4 regions of the Acerihabitans sp. TG2 genome follow, and region 1 is predicted to be linked to each of the others. Evidence: predicted binding sites of a transcription regulator. Region 1 holds the regulator's gene; each other region holds the start of a gene.
The links. Region 1 encodes Fur, which represses iron uptake genes when iron is present. Its sites were predicted from a motif close to ATAATAATGAGAACNACTATCAA; they were not measured.
Positions count from the first base shown of each region.

Region 1 (5,693 bases):
CTTTCGACGCTGAATCCGCAATCGCTGGTGATTAAGCAAGGTTTTGTGGAAGCCAGCGTCTTAAACGCAGAAATAGGCCAGCCGTACCAGTTTGAGCGTGAAGGCTATTTCTGTGCTGATAGTCGTTATTTCACCAAGCAGACGCCGGTGTTCAACCGCACCGTCGGCCTGCGAGATACCTGGACGAAAACCGGCGCCTGATGGCTGGTTACCTTCGTGCTAATACCAACGCTGCCGAGGCAGCGTTTTTTATGTGCGCTGGTCATGGCGCGTAGCGCCTTTGGGTATTTTGATCTGTGGCACTGGGATCGGTATATCCATTACAGCCAATAAGTTACGCGGTATCCGGGCGGTAGTATGCCGCGAACCTTACTCGGCCCGGTTGTCGCGCCAGCATAACGATACCCATATTCTGGCATTTGGCGCGCGGGTGGTGGGCTGTGGGTTAGCAAAAATGATCGTGGATAGCGGGTTGACGGCAGGATTTGAAGGGAAGCGGCACCAGCGACGGATTGATCTTATAAGTCAAATCGAACGCGAAGAAGAGGGTAACAACTAACAAAACGCCGCCTGGTTGCTGGTTGCCTGGCGGACGTTGGGATGATTGGCGTAGCCTTTTAAGTAAACAAGTTAAGCAAACAAGTTAAGCAAACAGGGTTACGTTTGAAGACCTGTTACTCTTGGGTGCTATTTAGCACATCTTTATGATCGTGCAGAGTTTCGTCTTCACGGCAGTTGCCGTCTTCACAATGTCCGTAAAGATATAAACTGTGGTTAGTCAGTTTGATATTGTGTTTTTTGGCGATATCACGCTGGCGCGCCTCAATGAATTCATCACGGAATTCGATCACTTTGCCACAGTCCAGACAGATCAAATGATCATGATGATATTGCTGGGTTAATTCAAAAACGGATTTACCGCCTTCAAAGTTATGGCGGGTGACGATACCGGCGTCATCAAACTGATTCAGTACACGATACACCGTAGCCAAGCCAATTTCTTCACCCATATCAATGAGTTTTTTGTAGAGATCCTCCGCACTGACGTGATGGCATTCCGGAGCTTGCAACACTTCCAGAATCTTCAGTCTGGGAAGGGTGACTTTCAGGCCGGCCTTCTTCAATGCAATATTATTGTCAGTCATGCGGGTATAGTCCTGTTACTTTGAGAATCTGATTGTAGGCTAACATAGCCTATAACATCGGTCGGCCCGAAAAATATGACGTCACCTCATTATAAGACTGCCTGTCCAAAATGAAAACTACGCCTTGTTAACCACTATAGCCCGTTTTGTGGGGCACATTTTGCAACATTTTAATGAAAAAGGCGAAACTGCTGCACTATTGTACCGCTTTGTGAGCGAAAGCTAAAAATTTGTATCTATTCATTCGACAGGGAGAACCTATCGACAAGTAAGACTGGCCGCCACAATGGATGACGGCCGACGTATTTTGTCAGTGCCGGATGATCAATTAACCGAGTTTCAATTCCTGGCTAATATGTTTAACCCAGCCATCAACACGTTCGTTGGTCAGTTCAGGCTGGCGATCTTCATCAATGGCCAGTCCGATAAAATGAGTGTCGTCCGCCAGCCCCTTTGAGGCTTCGAAATGATAACCTGCAGTCGGCCAGTGACCGATGATAGTGGCACCGTTCGGTTCGATAATGTCGCGGATAGTGCCCATGGCATCACAAAAATACTCTGCATAGTCTTCCTGGTCACCACATCCGAACAGGGCGACGGTTTTACCGGAGAAGTCAATTTCCTCAAGTGTAGGGAAAAAATCATCCCAGTCACACTGTGCTTCACCGTAATACCAGGTAGGGATGCCCAACAACAGCGTATCGAACCTTGCCAGATCTTCCTTACTGCTTTTGGCAATGTCATGAACTTCAGCAACGTCAGGCCCAAGTTGCTTCTGGATCATTTTGGCAATATTTTCGGTATTGCCGGTGTCACTGCCAAAAAAAATGCCTACAGTTGCCATGAATTTGAAAACCTCTTAAATATTAAGGATATGTTCTGTAATAGGATCATTTAGGTTCCCGGGCAATGATAGCAGACCATATCAACAGGAGGAACTCGTTCTGCCAGGGTTTTGTTGCAAAATCCGTCTCTTTAGGCGCGCAGTACCGACAAAGCGCGTCGCCGCCGGGCGGTAGTCGGTTACTCTTCCCGCTCGGCCGCTGCCTGTTGCCGCTCCAGCTCGGCCAGTAAAATCAATTCAATCAGTTCACTGCGCGACAGATTTTGCCGACAGGCCAACTCATTTAACGCATCCACCGCCTGGGCGTTGATTTTTAGTTCGACCCGGCGCAGGCCACGTACTTTATCTCGTCGCAGCTGGTTACGCTTGTTGATGCGCAACTGTTCATCGCGGGACAGTGGGTTGGTCTTCGGGCGGCCCGGACGTCGCTCATCAATAAACAAATCCAGGGTGGTGCGGTCCGTTTGTTCTTTTGCCATAGGTCATGAAGGGATTGTGCATCAAAAAGCGGGCGGGCAATGGCCGCGACGGCAAACCTGCTGCTGGTTTCACCGTTGGGGAACGATCACCCGTTACGTTATTTTCCCCGACTTCAGGCCTGGAAAAATAAATACCCTAAATAATTCGAGTAGCAAGAATGCGGTAACCTCAAACATCCCCAATGCGTACTGAGCGGCTGGGGGATGGCAAAATCAACGCACCTGCAACACAAACTATGACGGTACAGCGCGCCATGTTACCCCACCCCGACCTGATACGACAATAATAAACTCAAGCTTGTCCAGTGTACCGTCCATAACGGCCAACGAGGCTTACCGGTAGCTCATCATGTTACGCCTCTAATCCGTCCAAAAAACGCTCAATGGCGCGCAGCGTCGCTGCGGGTTTTTCCGCATGGACCCAGTGACCTGCACCGGCCACCACATGGGCCCGCGCCTGTGGAAACTGTCGTTGGATCGCACTTCGATAGCCATCGTCCAAATAAGCGGATTTTTCACCACGGACAAATAATACCGGGCCATTCCAGGGTGCCGATTCCCGCCAATTGATGAGCGCAGGGTAATTCTGCCATAGGGCCTCAAGGTTAAACCGCCATTCTCCCTGATGAAATGATTTCAGCAGAAATTGGATCGTGCCGGGATCGGCGATATCCTCGCGCATCAACGCTGCCGCTTCAGTCCGGTGGGTCACACCGGCGGCACTGACGTTGCGCAGTGCGGTGAACACATTGTCGTGATGGCGCTCGGCATAGGCCACCGGGGCCATATCAATGACCACCAGTGCGTGGATGCGTTCGCCAAGACGTGCGGACAATCTCATCGCCACCTTACCGCCCATGGAATGGCCTATCACAATACAGTTTTCCATGGCCAATTGGTCCAGCAAGGCCGCCACGTCACTGCTCATGGCATCATAACCGGCGTCGGCATCGTGAGGTGATAGCCCATGGTTGCGTAGATCAATTTGCAACGTGGTGTGGCGCTCTTGCAGTGGCCGGGCCAACACACCAAGATTATCCAGGCTGCCGAACAGACCGTGCAATAACACTACCGCTGGACTACCGTCGTCACGTAGGGCCGGTTGCAGACGATAATGTAATTTCATCATAATCCTCTTAACGACGGGAAAGTCAGTAAGCGTATCATGAGTTTCCACCCCTTGCGCCGCAAAAAAACGCCTTTGTCGGCCATCCTCGTCGGGGGTTAATCCGACTTTTTACACAAGTCCGCTACTAGCGCTATTCGCCGGAGCGGTTTAGCTTGTATAATCCTGTTGATTGATTTATGAGAAGAAAGCCCCGGGAAAAGATGAAAACTATTGAAGTCGACGAAGACCTGTACCGCTATATCGCTGGTCATACCCAACATATTGGCGAAAGCGCCTCGGATATTTTGCGCCGCATGCTCAAGTTTGACGCGCAAAACCGTAGCGTAGCTCAAGCCAAACCGGCGCAGCAACAGATGCAGCAACCGGAGCCGTCCCAACCGGATGCCGTCACGCCGCTGCGCGATCGGGTGAGGACGATGCGCGAGTTGTTGCTCTCCGATATCTATGCGGAACAGCGCAAGGCAGTCGATCGCTTTACGCTGGTGCTGACCACCCTATATCAGATCTCTCCCGCGCAGTTCGCTGAGGTGGCAGATCTCCTCCATGGCCGGACTCGCACCTATTTTGCCGCTGATGAACAGACACTTTTGCAAAATGGCAGCCATACTAAACCAAAGCAGGTGCCTGAAACGCCGTATTGGGTGATTACCAATACAAATACCGATCGTAAACGGAGCATGGTGGAACACATTATGCTGGCCATGCAGTTCCCGGTGGAACTGACGGATAAAGTTTGCGGTACCATTTGATCATTTAAATATATACCCTGAATAATTCGCGTTGCAGGAAAGCCAGCACACCAGCAACCTGAAGCATGACGGGTATAGCAGCCAAGGGAGAAGTACCGATGGCTAATAGCCCCCGCGCTGGGCAACCCGCCCAGCAAAGCGATTTAATTAATGTCGCGCAGTTGACCTCTCAGTACTATGTATTAAGTCCAGAACCGGGCAATCCAGCCCATGCGGTAAAATTCGGTACCTCGGGCCATCGTGGCAGCGCGGGGCGTCACAGTTTCAATGAAGCGCATATTCTGGCAATTAGCCAGGCGATAGCCGAACAGCGTCGTAGCCAGGGCATCACCGGGCCCTGTTATGTTGGCAAGGATACCCATGCTTTATCCGAACCGGCATTTATCTCCGTGTTAGAAGTGCTCAGCGCCAACGGCGTTGAGGTGATTATTCAGCAGGATAACGGTTTTACGCCGACGCCCGCGATCTCCAATGCGATCCTGACGCACAATCGTGCTGGTGCCCCCCAGGCTGATGGCATCGTGATCACTCCCTCCCATAATCCTCCAGAAGATGGTGGGATTAAATACAACCCACCTAACGGCGGACCGGCCGACACCAATCTGACCACGGTGATTGAAGAACGCGCCAACGTTCTGCTGGCCGAAGGTTTGCGCGGCGTGAAACGCCAGACACTGGATGCGGCTTGGCAAAGTGGACATATTCACGCACAGGATTTGGTTCAGGCGTACGTTGAAGGGCTGGCTGAGGTCGTGGATATGGCAGCCATTCAAAAAGCCGGGCTCAAGCTGGGAGTCGATCCTCTGGGCGGCTCAGGTATCGCCTACTGGCAGCGGATTGCGGAATTTTACCAGTTGGATTTGACGTTGGTAAATGAAGAGATTGATCAAACCTTCCGGTTTATGCATCTCGATCATGACGGCATTATCCGTATGGATTGCTCCTCGCCATGGGCCATGACCGGCCTGCTGGCGCTGCGTGATAAATTCGACCTGGCGTTGGCCAACGATCCAGACTACGACCGTCATGGCATCGTGACGCCTGCGGGGTTGATGAACCCCAACCATTTCCTGGCGGTAGCGATTAATTACCTCTTTCAGCACCGTCCGCAATGGGGCGCCGACGTGGCGGTGGGTAAAACCCTGGTATCAAGCGCGATGATTGACCGCGTGGTGGCTGATCTGGGGCGTCGACTGGTGGAGGTTCCGGTCGGATTTAAATGGTTTGTCGACGGTCTGTTTGACGGCAGCCTGGGTTTTGGCGGAGAAGAGAGCGCCGGCGCGTCGTTTTTGCGTTTTAACGGGCAGCCTTGGTCCACGGATAAGGACGGCATTATTATGTGCCTAC
Region 1 covers NZ_JAYGJO010000021.1:64,427-70,119, forward strand. The annotation lists gene glnS (glutamine--tRNA ligase) at 1-201, shown strand, start outside; partial or broken gene SJI19_RS17335 (RpiB/LacA/LacB family sugar-phosphate isomerase) at 284-559, shown strand; gene fur (ferric iron uptake transcriptional regulator) at 675-1,145, opposite strand; gene fldA (flavodoxin FldA) at 1,474-1,989, opposite strand; gene ybfE (LexA regulated protein) at 2,169-2,468, opposite strand; gene SJI19_RS17355 (alpha/beta fold hydrolase) at 2,821-3,594, opposite strand; gene seqA (replication initiation negative regulator SeqA) at 3,798-4,346, shown strand; gene pgm (phosphoglucomutase (alpha-D-glucose-1,6-bisphosphate-dependent)) at 4,445-5,693, shown strand, end outside.

Region 2 (5,693 bases), on a different contig from region 1:
TTCGCTACAGTTAACACAAACCCTTTTTGATATGTCCAAGTGGCGCCAGTTGACGCTCCAGGAAAAGACCGCCGGCATTCAGGAAGTCAGCTACCAGACCGAACAGCAAACGATACTGCTCAATACCGCCACCGACTATTTTAACGTATTAGACGCCATTGACGCACTGTCTTATACCGAGGCACAGAAACAATCGATTTATCGTGAATTGGACCAGACCACCCAGCGGTTTAACGTGGGCCTGGTGGCGATCACCGACGTGCATAACGCCCGCGCCCAGTATGATTTGGTTTTGGCTAACGAAGTTAGCGCCCGTAACACGCTGGATAACGCACTGGAAACCCTGCGACAAATCAGTGGTAATTACTACCCGCAGCTCGCCTCGTTAAACATTGAAAACTTTTCTATGCAGCGCCCAGAACCGATCGCCAGCCTGCTGAAACAAGCGGAAAATCGTAACCTAAACTTGTTGAGTGCCCGTCTCTCACAGGATCTGGCGCGCGAACAAATCCGCTACTACGAAACCGGCCATTACCCCACCTTGGGATTAACGGCGTCTTCGTCACTCAGCAACACCGCGTATAACGGTTCGAAAACAGATAATAACGCCAGCTATACTAATAAAAATATCGGACAGAACGCCATTGGCCTGACGTTGAGTGTCCCCATATACTCCGGTGGCTCGGTAACATCCCAGGTTAAGCAAGCACAGTATAATTTTGTCAGCGCTAGCGAGCAGTTGGAAAGTGCCCATCGCAGCATGGTGCAGACGGTACGTTCTTCCTTTAATAATATCTCGGCGTCCATTAGCAGCGTCAAGGCCTACAAGCAGGCGGTTATCTCGGCGCAAAGCTCTCTGGATGCCTCCCAAGCCGGTTATGACGTTGGTACCCGCACCATCGTCGACGTGCTGGATGCCACCACGACGCTGTATAACGCCAAGCAAAATCTATCCGCCGCGCGATACACCTATTTGATTAACCAACTGACGCTGAAGTCGGCCCTGGGTACCCTAAACGAAAGCGATATCCTGGCGATGAATGGTGTTCTGGGCAAGCCCATAACCACCACCCCCGAACAGGTCGCGCCAGAAAATCCTGCTCAGGCGGCCAATGCTGAAGGTATCAATCCAAGCCGCTCGCAAACCGCTATGCCGCAAGCCTCAACGGTAAGCGCTACCACCCCGGTCACCAGTGCCAATACCACCGGGCGCAATCCCTTTAGGCATTAGGCAGCGCCCCGCGATTGACCTAAGTCCCTTCGCGGGGTACCCCCTCGCTCGCCTATTCAGGCGGGCAGCATGTCCACCTGATGTGTGCACCCCCCCGCATACCCACCATCCCACCATTGTTTGTGTATAAATATGTAAATATATTTCAAGCGGACATGTGTATGCTTCTTCTTTAGACGTTTTTACCTTATCCTTGATGAGCAGATCTCTGGAAATGTTAACGCATTAATAAAGCAGGATAATAATGAAACGGACAAAAAACATTCATCACGCCAGTTTTCGTAAGCAATGGCGTACTTATCGAATGGCGCCGGTGGCGCTGGCGGTCAGTGCGGTATTTATGTTGGCCGGTTGTGAAAAAAGCGACCAGAACGTCTCGCTGTATCAGAATAGCGACGACTGTACCCGCGCCAATCCGTCGATGAGCGCACAGTGCACCACTGCGTTTAACAACGCGCAGAAGGAAGCAGCGAAAACCGCACCGAAATACGCCACCCGCGAAGATTGCATCGCTGAATTTGGCGAAGGGCAATGCACCCAGGCACCCGCTCAGGCTGGGATGGGTGCTCAATCCCAACAAAGCGGCAGCTTCTGGATGCCGCTTATGGCCGGTTACATGATGGGCCGCATGATGGGCGGCGGCGGTTACTCCCAACAGCCGCTATTTAGCTCGCGCGCACCCAATAGCCCGGCCAACGGCAAGTTCGTTGACGCCAGCGGCCGTAATTACGGTCCCGCTACCGGTGGACGCAGCATGAGCGTACCGCCATCGGCCATGGCGCCCAAACCCCCGACCACCGCTACCGTCACCCGTGGCGGCTTCGGTGAGACGGTAGCCAAACAAAACTCGGCGATGCAGCGCAGTAGCGCCATGCCTCGGCGCAGCATGGGCGGCTAAGCGAACGATGAAAAGAGTCACCCTGAACGAACGCCCGGACTGGCGTGCAAAAGCCACAGAATACGGTTTTGAATTTCATACCATGTATGGCGAACCCTACTGGTGCGAAGACGCCTATTATCAGTTTACGCTGGCGCAGATTGAAACCCTGGAGGACGTCACCGCCGAGCTGCACCAAATGTGCCTTAAGGTGGTAGAAAAAGTGGTAGACAGCGACGCGCTGATGACCCGATTTCAAATACCCAAGCATACTTGGCAATTTGTTCGTAACGCGTGGCACTCTGGCCAGCCTTCGCTCTACTCGCGTCTGGATCTGGTTTACGACGGGCAACATCCGCCGAAACTGCTGGAGAACAACGCCGACACGCCAACGTCGCTGTATGAATCCGCATTTTTCCAATGGATTTGGCTGGAGGATCAGATCAAATCCGGCCAACTCCCGCCCGGTGCCGACCAGTATAATAGTCTGCAGGAAAAAATAATTGAGCGTTTTAGTCAATTAAAACAAGAATATGGCGTAAATCTTCTCCACTTCGCCTGCTGCCAGGACAGCGTAGAGGATCGTGGTACGGTGCAATACCTGCAGGACTGCGCGCTGGAGGCGGCGTTAGCCAACGATTTTTTGTTTATTGAAGAGATTGGTCTGGGGGAAAAAGGGCAATTTACCGATACGGAAAATCAGGTCATCAGCAATCTGTTCAAGCTCTATCCGTGGGAGTTCCTGCTGCGGGAAATATTCTCCACCAAGCTGGAGGACGCCGGAGTACGCTGGCTGGAACCCGCCTGGAAGAGCATTATTTCCAACAAGGCGCTGCTACCAATGCTCTGGCAGATGTATCCTGGGCATCCTAATCTTCTGCCGGCCTATTTCGCCGACGATAACCCGCCGCCAATGGAACGCTATGTGGTCAAACCGCTGTTTTCCCGCGAAGGGGCCAATATAAGCATTGTGGAAAATGGCAAGGAAACCGCCCATGTGGAAGGTCCTTATGGCAAAGAAGGTTTTATCGTGCAGGAGTTTTGTCCGCTGCCGCGGTTTGGCGACAGCTACACAGTGATCGGCAGTTGGCTGGTGAACGATCAACCCTGTGGACTGGGTATACGTGAAGATAAACAGATGATTACGCAGGATCTCTCGCGTTTTTATCCGCATATCATACTCGGTTAATCCGCGTGACGTTGCGGCGGTGAACCCACGCCGCCGCGTAACATCGATATTACCCCACCTGTACTGACAGCATGCTCAGTGAAGCCATCTCAATGCCCTCCACCGGTACCGAAATCGGTTCCTGACCATCCCAACTGCCCAGGACATACAGCAGTGGCAGATAGTGCTCAGGGGTGGGATTGGACAAGGCAGCACCCTCATGTTGCGAATAATTAACCAGCGGATGCACACCCTCCCCGCGCCAGGCAATGTTATCCCGAACAAATTGATTGAACGATTCAGCCCAGGCATACGGTGCCGCCTCGCCTTGCCAGTTTATCATGCGTAAATTATGCACCACGTTGCCGCTGGCAACGATCATCACCCCCTGATCACGCAGGGCCGCCAGTTTACGCCCTAACTGATAGTGGTATTCCGGTTTCTGAGTACCGTCAACGCTCAATTGCACCATAGGAATATCGGCGTCAGGATACATTTTTTTCACCACCCCCCAAGAACCGTGATCGAATCCCCACTCGGACAGATCGGCCTCCACTGCCACCGGTAACAACAGTTGCTGGATCTCTTTGGCCAGCTCAGGGGAACCCGGCGCCGGATAACGAATATCAAACAGCGCCTGTGGAAAACCGCCAAAATCATGGATTGTACGTGGGTGTTCCATCGCGGTAACCACAGTACCCCGAGTATACCAATGGGCAGATATCGCCAAAATGGCGCGAGGACGAGGCAGGGTCTGACCCAGACGTGACCAGACTTGAGTATATTGATTATCTTCCAGCACATTCATCGGGCTACCGTGGCCAAGGAACAGTGCGGGCATGCGGGATTCGGTCATGATTATTCCTTACTTATCGTTCTTACCGCGCCAAGCGCTCTATGACGCTTACGTTACGCGGTACTGACAAGAAATAAACTCGGATAAGCATGATAATGACTGTCAAAAAAATTGAACATCAACTGGCGGTTGTTTTCATTATCACCAGCACAACGCCCGCAGACAACACTTTCAGCTCCGATTCCCGCGTTTCAGTCACAGACGCCAGTTCACTTTGTTTATATAACGGTGCTCATAACGTATCCTCTCTTTCCGATCAGCCTTTCGTATGCTGATGAGGTGAATCATCTCTGTCCCGTCTTCAAATCGTACTGTATGTGCCACAAGAACCATTACTCAGCCTGTTACCACCCCACTGGCGCGCCACATAATAGTTACATTATTGTGATGCTTCGCCCTCTAATACTGCACTTTTGTGATGCAAGCTCTTTAAATGATGCACTTTTGTTAGGCATGTATTACATAAAGTTACCCTTCAGACCTCCCCTGTCATACAAAAAATCCCTGCCGACCCGAGCTCCGTTACGCTTTTGAAAACATGGCACGTATCGTGCTTTGTTACTTTTATATCATGATTATTTTGAATGACAGAAAAGTAACATCAAGGCGAATATGAAGGATAACTCAGAACTTTTCAGGAAAATTGAAGCTGCGTTCAGTCAGCAAACGCCTAGCGAAAAGCGAATCAGCTCATGGCTGCTGAGTCACCGTGAACAAATTCCGTTTGAGACGGCGGACAGCATCGCCCAAACGACCGGCACCAGTGGGATTACTGTTGGGCGTTATTTGCGCAAGTTGGGTTTTCGTAATCTGGACGATATCAAAAATAGCCTAAAAGATGTTTCGAATACCCCTTACAAGCAATGGGGCGTGATAGATCGCCTAGATTCATGGGAACAGCAGCAGACATTGCCGGATCATGCTAGCCAATCGCTTGAGATGGAGCTGGATGCTATTCGTTATGTCTATCAGATTGCGCAGAGCGAGGCATTCTCTCGCGTTAGTCAGCATATTGCGAAAGCAGATGCGGTCATCGTTATTGGGATCCAGTCCACACGCGGCATTGCCAATACTTTTTTCAGCCATCTTGAGTACCTACGACCACGCGTCACCTACGCCGATGGCTGCTCAGGCAGTTGGCTGGAATCACTCAATTCCGAGTATGACAAACCTTATGTGGTCCTGACGGACGCTCGAGCCTATTCAACCGTTGCACGGCAGTTTTGTCGGGTGGCAACAGAACATCAGGTTTCAATGGCGCTGGTGACAGATATCTGGTGTCCCTGGGCGCGTGACTACCCGGTTGATTTATTACAGGTAAAAACCGATACCGGTAACTTCTGGGACTCGTTGGCTCCGATCAGTTGCCTATTTAACCTGTTGCTGTCTTCGGTTGTGGAATGTCTTGGTCCGAAACTTTCCAGCCGCCTGGCGCAGAACAGGCTGCTACAACAGGAATTTGGCCAATTTGAACGTTAACAATACAGGGATTATTGAATGAGTCAGGAAACAAAACTGGTCGATATTGCAGCTAAATACCCTCAGTTGCGTATCGATTTGA
Region 2 covers NZ_JAYGJO010000006.1:175,685-181,377, reverse strand. The annotation lists gene tolC (outer membrane channel protein TolC) at 1-1,231, shown strand, start outside; gene SJI19_RS07895 (DUF1190 family protein) at 1,476-2,129, shown strand; gene SJI19_RS07890 (glutathionylspermidine synthase family protein) at 2,137-3,297, shown strand; gene ygiD (4,5-DOPA dioxygenase extradiol) at 3,347-4,132, opposite strand; partial or broken gene SJI19_RS07880 (hypothetical protein) at 4,328-4,498, opposite strand; gene SJI19_RS07875 (MurR/RpiR family transcriptional regulator) at 4,745-5,611, shown strand; gene ddpX (D-alanyl-D-alanine dipeptidase) at 5,630-5,693, shown strand, end outside.
Region 2: the regulator Fur is predicted to act here: its motif matches at 4,216-4,238, upstream of ygiD (4,5-DOPA dioxygenase extradiol).

Region 3 (5,693 bases), on a different contig from region 1:
GGCTTGAGAGCCCTTGGATGGATAGGCGTCCGGCAAACCTGGTCGCGCTACGTAGATAAGCTCAAGATACATGAGCTGGATTGTGCTCATGTGGATATTATCTCTCCCGCATCATTTCAGTCGCTTGGGCCGCTATTGAACCTAGTATTAAGAAGGTTTAACACTGGGGCCGGCCATTGACCGCGATCCCTTAGTGCTGGGCGCGGCCAAGCGGCACGATCAGCGGTGTATGGGATACCGGATCGTCGATGATCACACAGCGCAGGCCAAACACCTGCTCCACCAGTTGGGCGGTAACGATCTCCGTTGGTGCCCCTTGGGCAACGATCCGCCCGTCGCGCATGGCGACCAGATGGCTAGCGTAGCGGCAGGCATGGTTCAGATCGTGGAGTACGACGACCAGCGTATGGTCGCCGCTATGGTTTAGCTCAAGTAATAATTCCAGCAGATCAATTTGATGGGCAATATCGAGCCAGGTAGTCGGCTCATCCAACAGTAATAGCGGCGTTTGCTGCGCCAGCACCATAGCGATCCATACCCGTTGGCGCTGTCCGCCAGAGAGTGTATCCACCAGCCGGCCAGCCAGTTCACCGACGCCGGTATCCTGCATCGCCTGTGCCACCGCCCGTTCATCATCCGCGTCCCAGCGGCTAAACAGCTTTTGGTGCGGATAGCGCCCGCGTGCCACCAAATCCGCCACCGTAATATCGCCGGGCGCCTGGGAACTTTGCGGTAAAAGCCCAAGGCGCCTCGCCACCTCTTTAGTGGCGTAACTATTGATGGCCCGACCATCCAGCCATACCATGCCTTGTTCGGGGCGCATCAGGCGGCTAAGGGCGCGCAGCAAGGTCGATTTACCGCAGGCATTCGGTCCGATAATCACCGTCAGTTCGCCATCGGGGATATCGATGGACAGATCGCGTGCGATGATTTTTCGATCATACCCGAGCGTGAGATTATCCGCCCGCAGACGGGACGGTGGCGGGGCAAGGGCGCTCATTTTTTTCGTGACTCCCTGAGTAACAAGCCAATTAAATAGATGCCGCCGATACAGACAGTCACGACACCGACGGGAAGCTGATAGGGAATAAACAGGCGTTGAGCCGCGATGTCCGCCGCCAGCAGCAGCAGTGCTCCAGTAAGGGCGGCCAGCGGGATGGCCAGCGTTTGGGTGTTGGCCAGGCGGCGGGAGATCTGCGGTGCCACCAGGGCGACAAACGAGATTGGCCCGGCGGCGGCGGTCGCGGCGGCGGTAAGGATAACACCCGTCAGTATCAGCAGCAGGCGCGAGGTTTCCACCGGCACGCCGAGGGCACAGGCGGCATCGTCGCCCATTTCGAGCAGGTGCATCCGGCGCGACAACGCCAGAGCGGTTATCAGCGCGATTGCAATGGGTAGCGCCACCGGTACTATTTTTGCCCACGTCATGCCATTAAGCGATCCGGCGCTCCATAATCCGGCGGTGAGCGCGGATTCCAGCGACGCACCGACCACCAGCCACGTATTAAGCGAAACCAACAGGGCGCGGATGGCGATACCGATAATAATCAGCCGAAAGGGTTGAATACCGTCGCGCCAAGCGAGCAGATAGACCACCGCTGCGCTGAGTATTCCGCCGACCAGCGCCGCGCCGACGATGGCCGACGGCCCGCCGCTAAATAGCACGATGGCGATGAGCACGGCGCTGTGCGCACCGGTATTGAATCCCATGATATCCGGGCTGCCGAGCGGGTTACGCATTAGCGATTGAAAAATCGCACCGCTGGTTCCCAGGGCCGCGCCCAGCAGCAACGCCGTCACCACCCGCGGCAACCGCCATTGCGTTACCATCACGTGAATATTGTGCGGCGCCGCGCCGCGCAGCGCGTCGAATGCTTGCGCAATACCAAGTTGCGTCAAACCGGCGCACAGACTATATACCGCCAAGGCCAAACAGGCGATCGGCAGACCAACGGCGGCGATGGTCAGCCTGGTGTGGGTCGAAACGAACCGGTTCATCGCCGCCCCAGCGTCGGGTGGCGGCGGACCAGGACTATCAGCACCGGCGCCCCCACCAGTGCGGTGATCACTGAAACCCGCAGCTCGCCGGGGACAATAACTCGGCCAATCATATCGCTACCCAGCAGCAGTACCGGCGTCAGCACCAAGGTCCAGGGCATGATCCAGCGATGATCAGGGCCGGTGATCCAGCGGGCGATATGCGGCATCATCAGCCCGACAAAGGCGATGGGGCCGACCAGGGCCGTAGCTGATCCGCACAATAAGGTAATGGCGGTCAACCCCACCAATTGCGTTAAACCGACCCGGGTGCCAAGGGCCGACGCCAGCTCGTTGCCCATGCTAAGGGCATTGAGGGCTCCCGTCAGATACAGGGTCAGCGCTGTTCCCAGCATGATGGGCCATATCACTAGGTTAACTGCTGTCATGTTGCGGATATCCAGCGAACCGGCTTGCCAAAAACGCAACTGGTCATACACCAGGGGATGCAGCAGTGCAATACCCGATGCCATGCCGTCCAGCACCGCGCCCAGGGCCACACCCGCCAGGGTCAGGCGAATCGGATTTAGCCTGCCGCGGCCCAGCGCGCCAATGAGCGCCACCAGTAACGCCGCCGCCAGCGCGCCGGCAAAAGCGAACCAGAGATAACTGTCGATGGATGCGGCGCCAAAGAACGTAATGCCTATCACCACGGCAAAACCAGCCCCGGCGTTGACGCCAAGAATACCGGGATCAGCCAGGGGATTGCGGGTAAGGGTTTGCATCAGCGCACCGGATAATCCCAGCGCCAGGCCCGCCAACAGACCGGCCAGCGTGCGCGGCAAGCGGGCATCAAGCACAATAACGCAATCGGCGCTGCCACAGCCGTCGGTGAGCGCAAGCCATACCCGATCAACGGGTATGGCTTTGGCACCGATAAATAAACTCATCGCCATCATCAGCAGCAACATGAAACACATTAATAACAGACCAACGGAGTGGCGCATAAACGGCTAAACCATAAATGTATATGATAATGATATTTATTATCGTTATTACTCGCATATAGTTATGATAACATGAGCGCGCTCCTTATTTCAGCCTATATGGTTGCCAAATCTAGGTTATTTAGCCGCTAGTATGAACAACCCCTCTTTGTTGCTTAACATCAGTCTGCTCAAAACCCATCCGGCGTTCCGGGCGGTGTTTCTTGCCCGCTTTTTATCCATTCTGGCGTTGGGGCTGCTGGTGGTTGCTGTACCAGTACAGATCCAGGCCCTCACCGGGCGATGAACCGAAGATTTATCGACGGATAAAATGGCGTTCCAACTGGGTCAACAGATGATCGGCGCTGTAGTAATCCAGGCGGAAGGTATCGTTACCCAGGGCATAGACCTGATGATTGCGCACTGGCGGCAAATGCGCCAGGAACGGATTGGCCAGCAGGGCTTGGGTGTCGGCGTCATTGCCGGCAAACAGCAGCAGGGTCTGGCCATTCAGGCCGGCGGCCAGGTTCTCTCCGGAAAGCTGAACGATATCCTGGCGGCGGCCCATGCTTTGACCGGTGGCCAATGTACTGGGCGGTTCAGCCAGCGTAAAACCTAATTGCTGCAGCAACTGACCTTGTGGGGAATGTGCGGTCCATACATTGGCCGCCTTGCCGTCCCGTTGATAGACCAGGGCCGAAACCGGTTGTGGCGGCAACGCCAGACGCGACTTCAACGCCTGGGCTCGTACGTTGAATTGGCTGATGGCTGCCTCGGCTCCGGTTTCGTGGCCGGTAGCCCGGCCCAGATCACGCGCCAGTTGTTGCCAGCTTTCATCGTCGTAGCTGATGATAAGTGTTGGCGCCAGCGTAGATAATTGGTCATAGAGACGTAGAGCCGAGTCGCCGCCGGTGGCGGCGATCACAATAAGATCGGGATTTTCCGCGGCAATGGCTTCGGCATTGACCTCGCCAATGTAGAGCCGCTTGACCTGTCGTTGTTTTGCCACCTTACCCCATTGCCGTAAAAATCCCTGATCGTCCGCTACGCGGTTATTGGGCGTGGTGGCACCGCTGGCTATAATCGGCGCGCCGATGGCCAGCAGTGTGCCGGTAAGGGTCACGCTGGTGGACACAATACGTTGCGGCATCTGCTCGAGGGTTACGGGGCCGTGCGGGCCGTCAATCACTCGCGGCCAGTGGTCTGCGGCGCGCGCAGGCGTCAATTGTAACAGCAGGGGCATCGCCAGCAGGGTGATCAACGCCAGGTGCATCAGGGCCAGTCTGCGCCTTTGGTGGTCTATTTTCATTGTGCTATTTCCTACATCATCAACCGGTCTCTTCGGTGGAAAATGGGCATTTGGCCACCAGGGGGTGCCCTCCGGCCGGGGAACAAACCGCAGCTTACATTTATTGACATGGCTGATTCTACGACGTAGTTTATTCCCTATCAATACAAATAATAATTATTCTTATTTCTATTATTATTAAAGTACGGAGATTGTAATATGGCCACATTATCGCTGCGACAGACCATAATCCCTGCGACAGGCCATACCTGGTGATAGGAAGGCCCTTGCCGCCGGTTTTTTTATGTTGCCTTTTCGTCGTTTTGCCACCGTGGATGTTTTAGTCGCATGTCTATCTGCGCGAGCGACGGACATCAACCGGAGGGTATATTTCAGCGAGAACTGCGGCGGCACTTTAACCGGGCTAGCAAGGCCGGCATAAAAAGGCCGGTGGTGGTGGGGTTGGATCTACGTTTTGCTGGGGAGGATTATCCGTTTCGCACGCAGCTACTGGCTATTACCGATGCTGGCCAAGTCGAGCGGGTAAGCCAGGGTTACTTGCCGATTGCCGGTTTCCCCGACCTGTTCAAGCTGGGGATACCACTGGGCAAGATAGGCCACCCGCAGGAGGTGGCTGATGTGATTTTATTCCTGGCCTCCCGCCACGCCAGTCATATCACCATGCAGGATATCGTGATCGACGGCGGTGCTACGCTTGTGGCCTGAAGCGCTAATGGTGTGGGGATAGGTGCGGCCGGGCTGTTAAGCGTATCACTCTCGTTCACGCATGCCAGTAAAGCAGGGAAAGAAAATATAAGACTATAAAAAGTTATTTTTCAAATGGTTAATTAATATATTAATGATCAATAATAAAATTAGTTGACCGCAGGGCGCGCCGGAGCTAGTATTTAGTTATCGAACGTTAAGTAATTGACGTCATGATTTAAAACCGATTAACTTTATACGAGAATATACCCATGAAAAACGTAAAATATACCGTCGCCGCCCTCGCGCTTAGCCTTGTATCATTTGGTAGTTTCGCCGCCGATCTGGTAACGTCCGCGCCAGCCAACCAGCGGGTGGTAGGCGTTATCTCCGCTACCGGCGGCAGCAACCTCTCTTCTCTGGAAAGCCAACTGGCTGCCAAAGCCACTGAGTCAGGTGCCAAATCGTTCCAGATCACCTCCGCCACCGGCCAGAATAAACTGCATGGTACCGCGGTAATTTTTGAATAATTCTCGCGACTATAGCTAATAAAAACGGGACGGTCAGTGATGCTGACCGTCCCGTTTTTTTTATTGGTTACTGATCAAATGACCCCAGATAATCGCTTTTACCGATCGCCAGGCCCTGATTACGCAAGATATCGTAAGCCGTGGTGACGTGGAAAAAAAGATTGGGTATGGCCAGCCGGAACAGATAATCGTAGCCGCTGAACGTGC
Region 3 covers NZ_JAYGJO010000013.1:73,852-79,544, reverse strand. The annotation lists gene SJI19_RS13260 (MbtH family protein) at 1-59, shown strand, start outside; gene SJI19_RS13255 (ATP-binding cassette domain-containing protein) at 191-1,000, opposite strand; gene fepG (iron-enterobactin ABC transporter permease) at 997-1,998, opposite strand; gene fepD (Fe(3+)-siderophore ABC transporter permease) at 1,995-2,984, opposite strand; partial or broken gene SJI19_RS13240 (MFS transporter) at 3,118-3,261, shown strand; gene fepB (Fe2+-enterobactin ABC transporter substrate-binding protein) at 3,280-4,236, opposite strand; partial or broken gene SJI19_RS13230 (SDR family oxidoreductase) at 4,816-4,977, shown strand; gene bhsA (multiple stress resistance protein BhsA) at 5,229-5,486, shown strand; gene SJI19_RS13220 (DUF1993 domain-containing protein) at 5,554-5,693, opposite strand, start outside.
Region 3: the regulator Fur is predicted to act here: its motif matches at 3,008-3,030, upstream of fepD (Fe(3+)-siderophore ABC transporter permease).

Region 4 (5,693 bases), on a different contig from region 1:
GATACTGGCTTAAATGGCTTTCAAGATAACGGCAATGGGTCAGCAATTGCGGATCAAGATACTTTTGTGATACCCCTTTGCCTACCGCTGCTCCAATCGGCCTGGCCAGCCAGGGTACCGGGGGTTTGCTCAACATTCCGAAAATCAGTTTCATGACCAACAACGGCATTAGCGACCCTTCGGCGTAGTGCAACCAATAGCGGTAACGAACCCAACTGTCATCATGGCTATCTGCGGGGGAGAGTAGATGAGCGCTATCGTAGCGGTCCTCCACATAGTCGATAATCGCTCCCGACTCCGCCAGCGTGAGCTCGCCGTCGGTAATAATAGGTGATTTCCCCAGCGGGTGAATACGTTTTAACGACTCCGGGGCCAGCATATTTTTTTCACGTTGGTAATACGTCACGTCATAGGGCAGATCGAGTTCTTCAAGCAACCATAAAATCCGATGTGAACGTGATTGATTCAGGTGGTGGACGGTAATCATCACATGCTCCTTTGGCCATTATCCAATGATCACTGTAGCCCACTTGAGCCTTTGCAGCAGTCTAAAACGACACAGAATAACTCAACATCAGAATTACCGGGCCGACCCGCACCGATAGTGAGTGCCCTGGCGGTAGCGTTAAGCCCTAACCATCAAGACGCGACCGGGCCGGTTTATCCTATAAAAAACTGCACGCAGCTCACGCCGGTGCAGCCTACGAGTACCGTAATCGACGAGTGTAATAATCGACGCTTAGAAATCGACGGTCATCGATACCTTCGCCTCACGGGGGTCACCTTGGGTCAAGTAACCGCCGGTGGCCGATGCCCAGTATTTTTCATTAGTGACGTTTTCAATCGCGGCACGCCAGATGATAGTGTTTCTCGGCAGGTTCATATTGTAGCGCACACCTAAATCCAGTCGGGTCCAGTCATCCACTTTAAGCTGGTTGGCCTGGTCTGCATATTGCGAACCGGTATGAATCACTTTGCCGGTAGCGGTCAGACCGGTCAGGCCGGGGAGGTCCCATTCGCCGCCGACCACCATCTGGTAGCGCGGGACGCCGACGGCATCATTGCCGTTATAGGTGCCATCTTGGGTTTTGGTCAGTTGCGGATCCATCCAGGCCATGCTGCCGTTGATACGCACGCCAAACAGGGGCTCACCAAATACATTGAGCTCCAGGCCGCGGTTGCGCACTTCACCATTATTACCAAACACATAACCGTTACTGGACGGGGTATAAACACCGACCGGTTTTTTGATTTCGAACAGCGCCAACGAACCGGCAACCCGGCCATAATCCGCTTTGATCCCCACTTCATTTTGTTTAGAGGTTTCGATGCCGGAAACCTGGCCGCCGTTGCTGACAAGGACACCGTTATACTGCGTACCGGCGGTTTCGCCAGCCTGCAACGCTTCGATATGGTTGGCGTAGAGGGAGATATGATCCCAGGGCTTGACCACCAGGCCGAAGGCCGGCGTGACCTTGGTTTGATCAAACGAACTGCTTTGCGCGCCGGTATAATCATAGTTATACACCACCACGTTTTGACGCCGTAGCCCGCCGGTGAACTGCAACCGGTCGTCCAGTATGGAAAGGGTATCGGAAAGCGCCACACCATAGTTACGCACCCGGTTAGTCACGCCGGGATCCCCCATATCGCCGCCCGAATAAAGGTCAGTCATGGGTTCGCTGACATTAACCGGGTGATAGATATTTTCACTGATGGTCGTCCCGGTCAGGGTATAGGCAGAGCGGGTTCGACTATAAAGGGTGGACATGCCCAGGTTGACGTTATGCTTGACAAAACCGGTGCTAAATTTGCCTCGCACCCCCGCTTGGCTTGAGAGACTGTCGGAAAAATAGGGCACGGTCATTCGGCTCATGGTGGCATCGCCATCGTCACCGGACAACGTCGGTGACGCATATTTTCCATATTCATGGGTGTGGTTGGCGCCCACCGCGCCATAAGTGGTCCAGGCATCCGTCAGATCATATTCAGCCCGCAGCATGCCAAACTCATTTTCCGTATCGGTAAAGGCCCATGGCTGACCATAGTTGCTGGTGGCGGAAGGTGCCTCGGGGATTTTGGTGGCGGTTCCGAGATAGACCACCGGCCGTCCGCCGTGCACGGTTTGCTTGACCACACCAACGTCAAGGGAGCTCCGGAAACGGTCGCCTCGGTAATCCAGGCCTACCGATCCCATGGTCATCCGACGCCGTTCATCATCAATGGCGGTGCCGCCCTCGCGGTGCGCACCGTTAATCCGCACGCCGAACTGATTGTTATCGCCATAGCGGCGGGAAAGGTCAAAGGCACCGCCCTCCTGGGATGTAGAGGTATAATCCAGGGATACCCGGTTGAGCGGTTCGTCTCCGGCGCGTTTGGGCTCGACATTCACCGTGCCGCCAACCCCGGTACCGCCCGGGGGCACACCGTTAAGGAAGGCACTGGATCCCTTGAGCAGTTCTATGCGTTCGGCAAACTCGGTGGGCAACATCTGCCGAGGTAAAATACCATAGAGGCCACCATAAGAAATGTCGTCGCCATCAAGAGAAAATCCCCGCACTACGAAAGTTTGCGCATAGTTGCCATAGCCATAGCCGCTTTGCACCGAGGCATCGTTATTCAATACATCCGCCAATGACCGCGCCTGCTGATCCTGGATCAGCTTCGAGGTAAAACCCACGATGCTAAACGGCACGTTATTGGCATCCTGTTGCCCTAAAAAACCTAACCGTCCGCCGTTGGCAATCTGGCCATCCAAAAAGGCTGGCACCAGTTGATCACCACCCGCACGAAACGTGTTATCCGGCGCGGCCACCACGGTAATGGTATCAGCCTGGCCATTAACCGGCGTCGCGCTGACCGTTTTGACGGTGTTTAGCGTAGAGGTTGCAGTGGCGGTGGTCGCAGCAAAAGCCACCGCGCTGGTGGCGGCGGCATAGACCGGCAAGGCCAGCGCGGCACAGCCTGCACGGAGAGTCACCGCCAATAGGCACGGTAGGAATGCGTTGCGCTCAACGGGGGAAAAATCGGCAGTACACATGGACACAAAACCTTTATTGAATAATAATGAGAATGATTCTTATGCGAATTCAGGATTATGCTAAAGGTAAATAAATATGCAAGTAAATACTTCCAAAAGTATCAACTTTCTTGCTTAAAGATAAGAAAGCCGTGGAGTGCGCCGCCGACATCGCCAGGCGTTTTTTATTGGCCGCACCGGCCGGGTCAGTGTGTTTTTCGGCGGCGGACTTATGCACACCGACTACTGCATTGCCGGTACTCGAGCCTTTTTTGCAGTTGCACCCTGACGAGGATCGAGCGGCCGTAATATCCATGTGGTCGCAATGGTATTTTGCCCGCCTGCTGCCCATATGGACACGAATTAACCTGCTGTATCGCTGGCAATTGCCGTCTGATCCACAAGCCATTCGCTTTTGCCTTGAAGATACCGGTGTGCCGCGGGGATTCCTGCTGGATGATGATGGCGAGCAAATCGCTCCCGGCACCAATATTTTTGCCCGCTTTCACCCCCTGGTGACCGGGCATTTACACCCCCTATGCCAAACGCTGAGCCACCTGGCGGGGATAGCACCGAGCTTATTTTGGAACAACGCAGCCATCCGCATCGCCTACGGTTTTACGCTGGCACAAGAGCAAGGTTTGAATACTACCGACGCCGACCCGTTACTGACCAGTAAAACACAGCCTGATGGCACACTAAACCGGCTGTTTGCACCCGTACGGCACATTGATGACACCGAGGGCGGCAGTGCACACATGATTCGTCGCCAGTGCTGCCTACGTTACAAACTGAGCGATGCCGAGTATTGCCCGAGTTGTCCGCTACTGCTGGCGGAACGGCGTAAAAATCGCCGGGTTTGACTACATTTTTTTCCTTATCCCTGACGGTAATGTCATCTTAATCTCATTGGATCAACCTGATAGGTAGAGCGTTAGTTATCGCTTACATACTCAGAAGAATCCCGGTGCGGGCGTAATAACGGCGATAAGCTCAAGAAGTGCATCGTTTAACACCGGGATATTTGCAGTACCGTGCCGCCGACGAGGAACTGCGGCAACTGCCCTTACCTTGCGCCTGGCGCAAAACACTGCCACTCGCCTCAGATAAGCACGCCGCCGGAGGCTTCGATGCGTTGGCCGGTGATCCAATGCGTTCCGTCTGATAATAGCGCCGCCACTGCGCCACCAATATCATCCGGCAAACCTACCCGGCCCAACGCGGTAGCCGAGGAAATTTGCTGGTTTATTTCTTGATTATCCCGCACCAACCCGCCGCCAAAATCGGTTTCAATTGCACCGGGGGCAAGTGCGTTGACGCTAATACCACGGGCGCCCAACTCTTTGGCTTGATAGTGGGTCAATACCTCCAACCCGCCTTTCATCGTGGCGTAGGCGGCCAATCCCGGCGAGCAAAACCGGGTCAGTCCGGTGGAAATATTGATTATCCGCCCCCCGTCGTTGATTAATGGCAACAGTTTTTGTGTCAGGAAAAAGGGGCCTTTAAGATGAATATTGAACAGTTGGTCAAATTGCTGCTCGGTGGTATCGGCAATGTCAGCATAAAGGCCAATCCCGGCATTATTGACCAGAAAATCAAAACGCTCGCACGAGAAGGTTTTGGTTAAAATTGCCTTCAACTCCTGAGAAAACGCACCAAAGCCGGCGCTGTTACCCATATCCAACTGCAGCATCACTGCCCGCCCCCCGGACCGTGCGATGTCATCTTCCAGCACCCGTGCCTCGTCGGCTCGGCTATGATAGGTACCGATAATGCCCACACCCTGAGCAGCCAAATGCATGGCGATATTTTTCCCCAATCCACGGCTGGCGCCGGTAATCAACGCAATTTTTGTATTCATGACATTTCTCCTAAAACAATTGAGACGTGAGGAACTGGCTGTGTTCTAGCTTATTAGACGGCAGTCACTCGATAAACCCGATAAAATCGGAAATACTGTTCGCGAGGGGTGAACAATAGCGGAGGAAGAATGATGATGAATAAACTGGAACTCCTACGCAGCTTTATTCGTGTCACGGAGTTGTCGAGCTTTACACAGGCAGGGGAGAGCCTTGGCCTGCCTAAATCCACCCTGTCCGAGCATGTCCAGACGCTGGAAGCCTTTATGGGCACGCGGCTGTTGCACCGTACCACACGTCGGGTCAGCGCCACTCAGGATGGATTGGTATTGTATGAACGCGCTAAAGATATGCTGGCGAATATGGATGAGCTGGAAGGACTGTTCCGCCAGGATGGGCAAGTTCTGTCAGGCAGACTGCGCATAGATATGCCTACCGGCTTTGCCCGCAGCCTGGTATTACCGCATCTGGTAGAATTTTTGCATCAGCATCCACTCGTGCAAATCGACGTCAGCTGCACCGATCGCCGGGTGGATATGATACGTGAGGGTTTTGACTGTGTGCTGCGTATCGGGGAAGTAGCCGATAGCTCTCTCGTGGCGCGGCGACTAGGCTGGTTGCCTATGATCAACTGTGCTAGCCCGACCTATTTAGCCGCTCACGGACTCCCTCGCATTCCAGCGGATCTTGCCGGGCATTTTCTGGTTCATTATGTGGCTCAACTCGGCGCTAATCCTGGGCAGTTCACCTATTCTCATCAGGACAAAATTGAGGGGGTAGCGCTGCCAGCCTTGGTGACCGTCAATAATGTTGAC
Region 4 covers NZ_JAYGJO010000029.1:50,706-56,398, forward strand. The annotation lists gene SJI19_RS20475 (glutathione S-transferase) at 1-487, opposite strand, end outside; gene SJI19_RS20480 (TonB-dependent siderophore receptor) at 740-3,040, opposite strand; gene fhuF (siderophore-iron reductase FhuF) at 3,151-3,882, shown strand; gene SJI19_RS20490 (SDR family NAD(P)-dependent oxidoreductase) at 4,122-4,880, opposite strand; gene SJI19_RS20495 (LysR family transcriptional regulator) at 5,016-5,693, shown strand, end outside.
Region 4: the regulator Fur is predicted to act here: its motif matches at 3,061-3,083, upstream of SJI19_RS20480 (TonB-dependent siderophore receptor).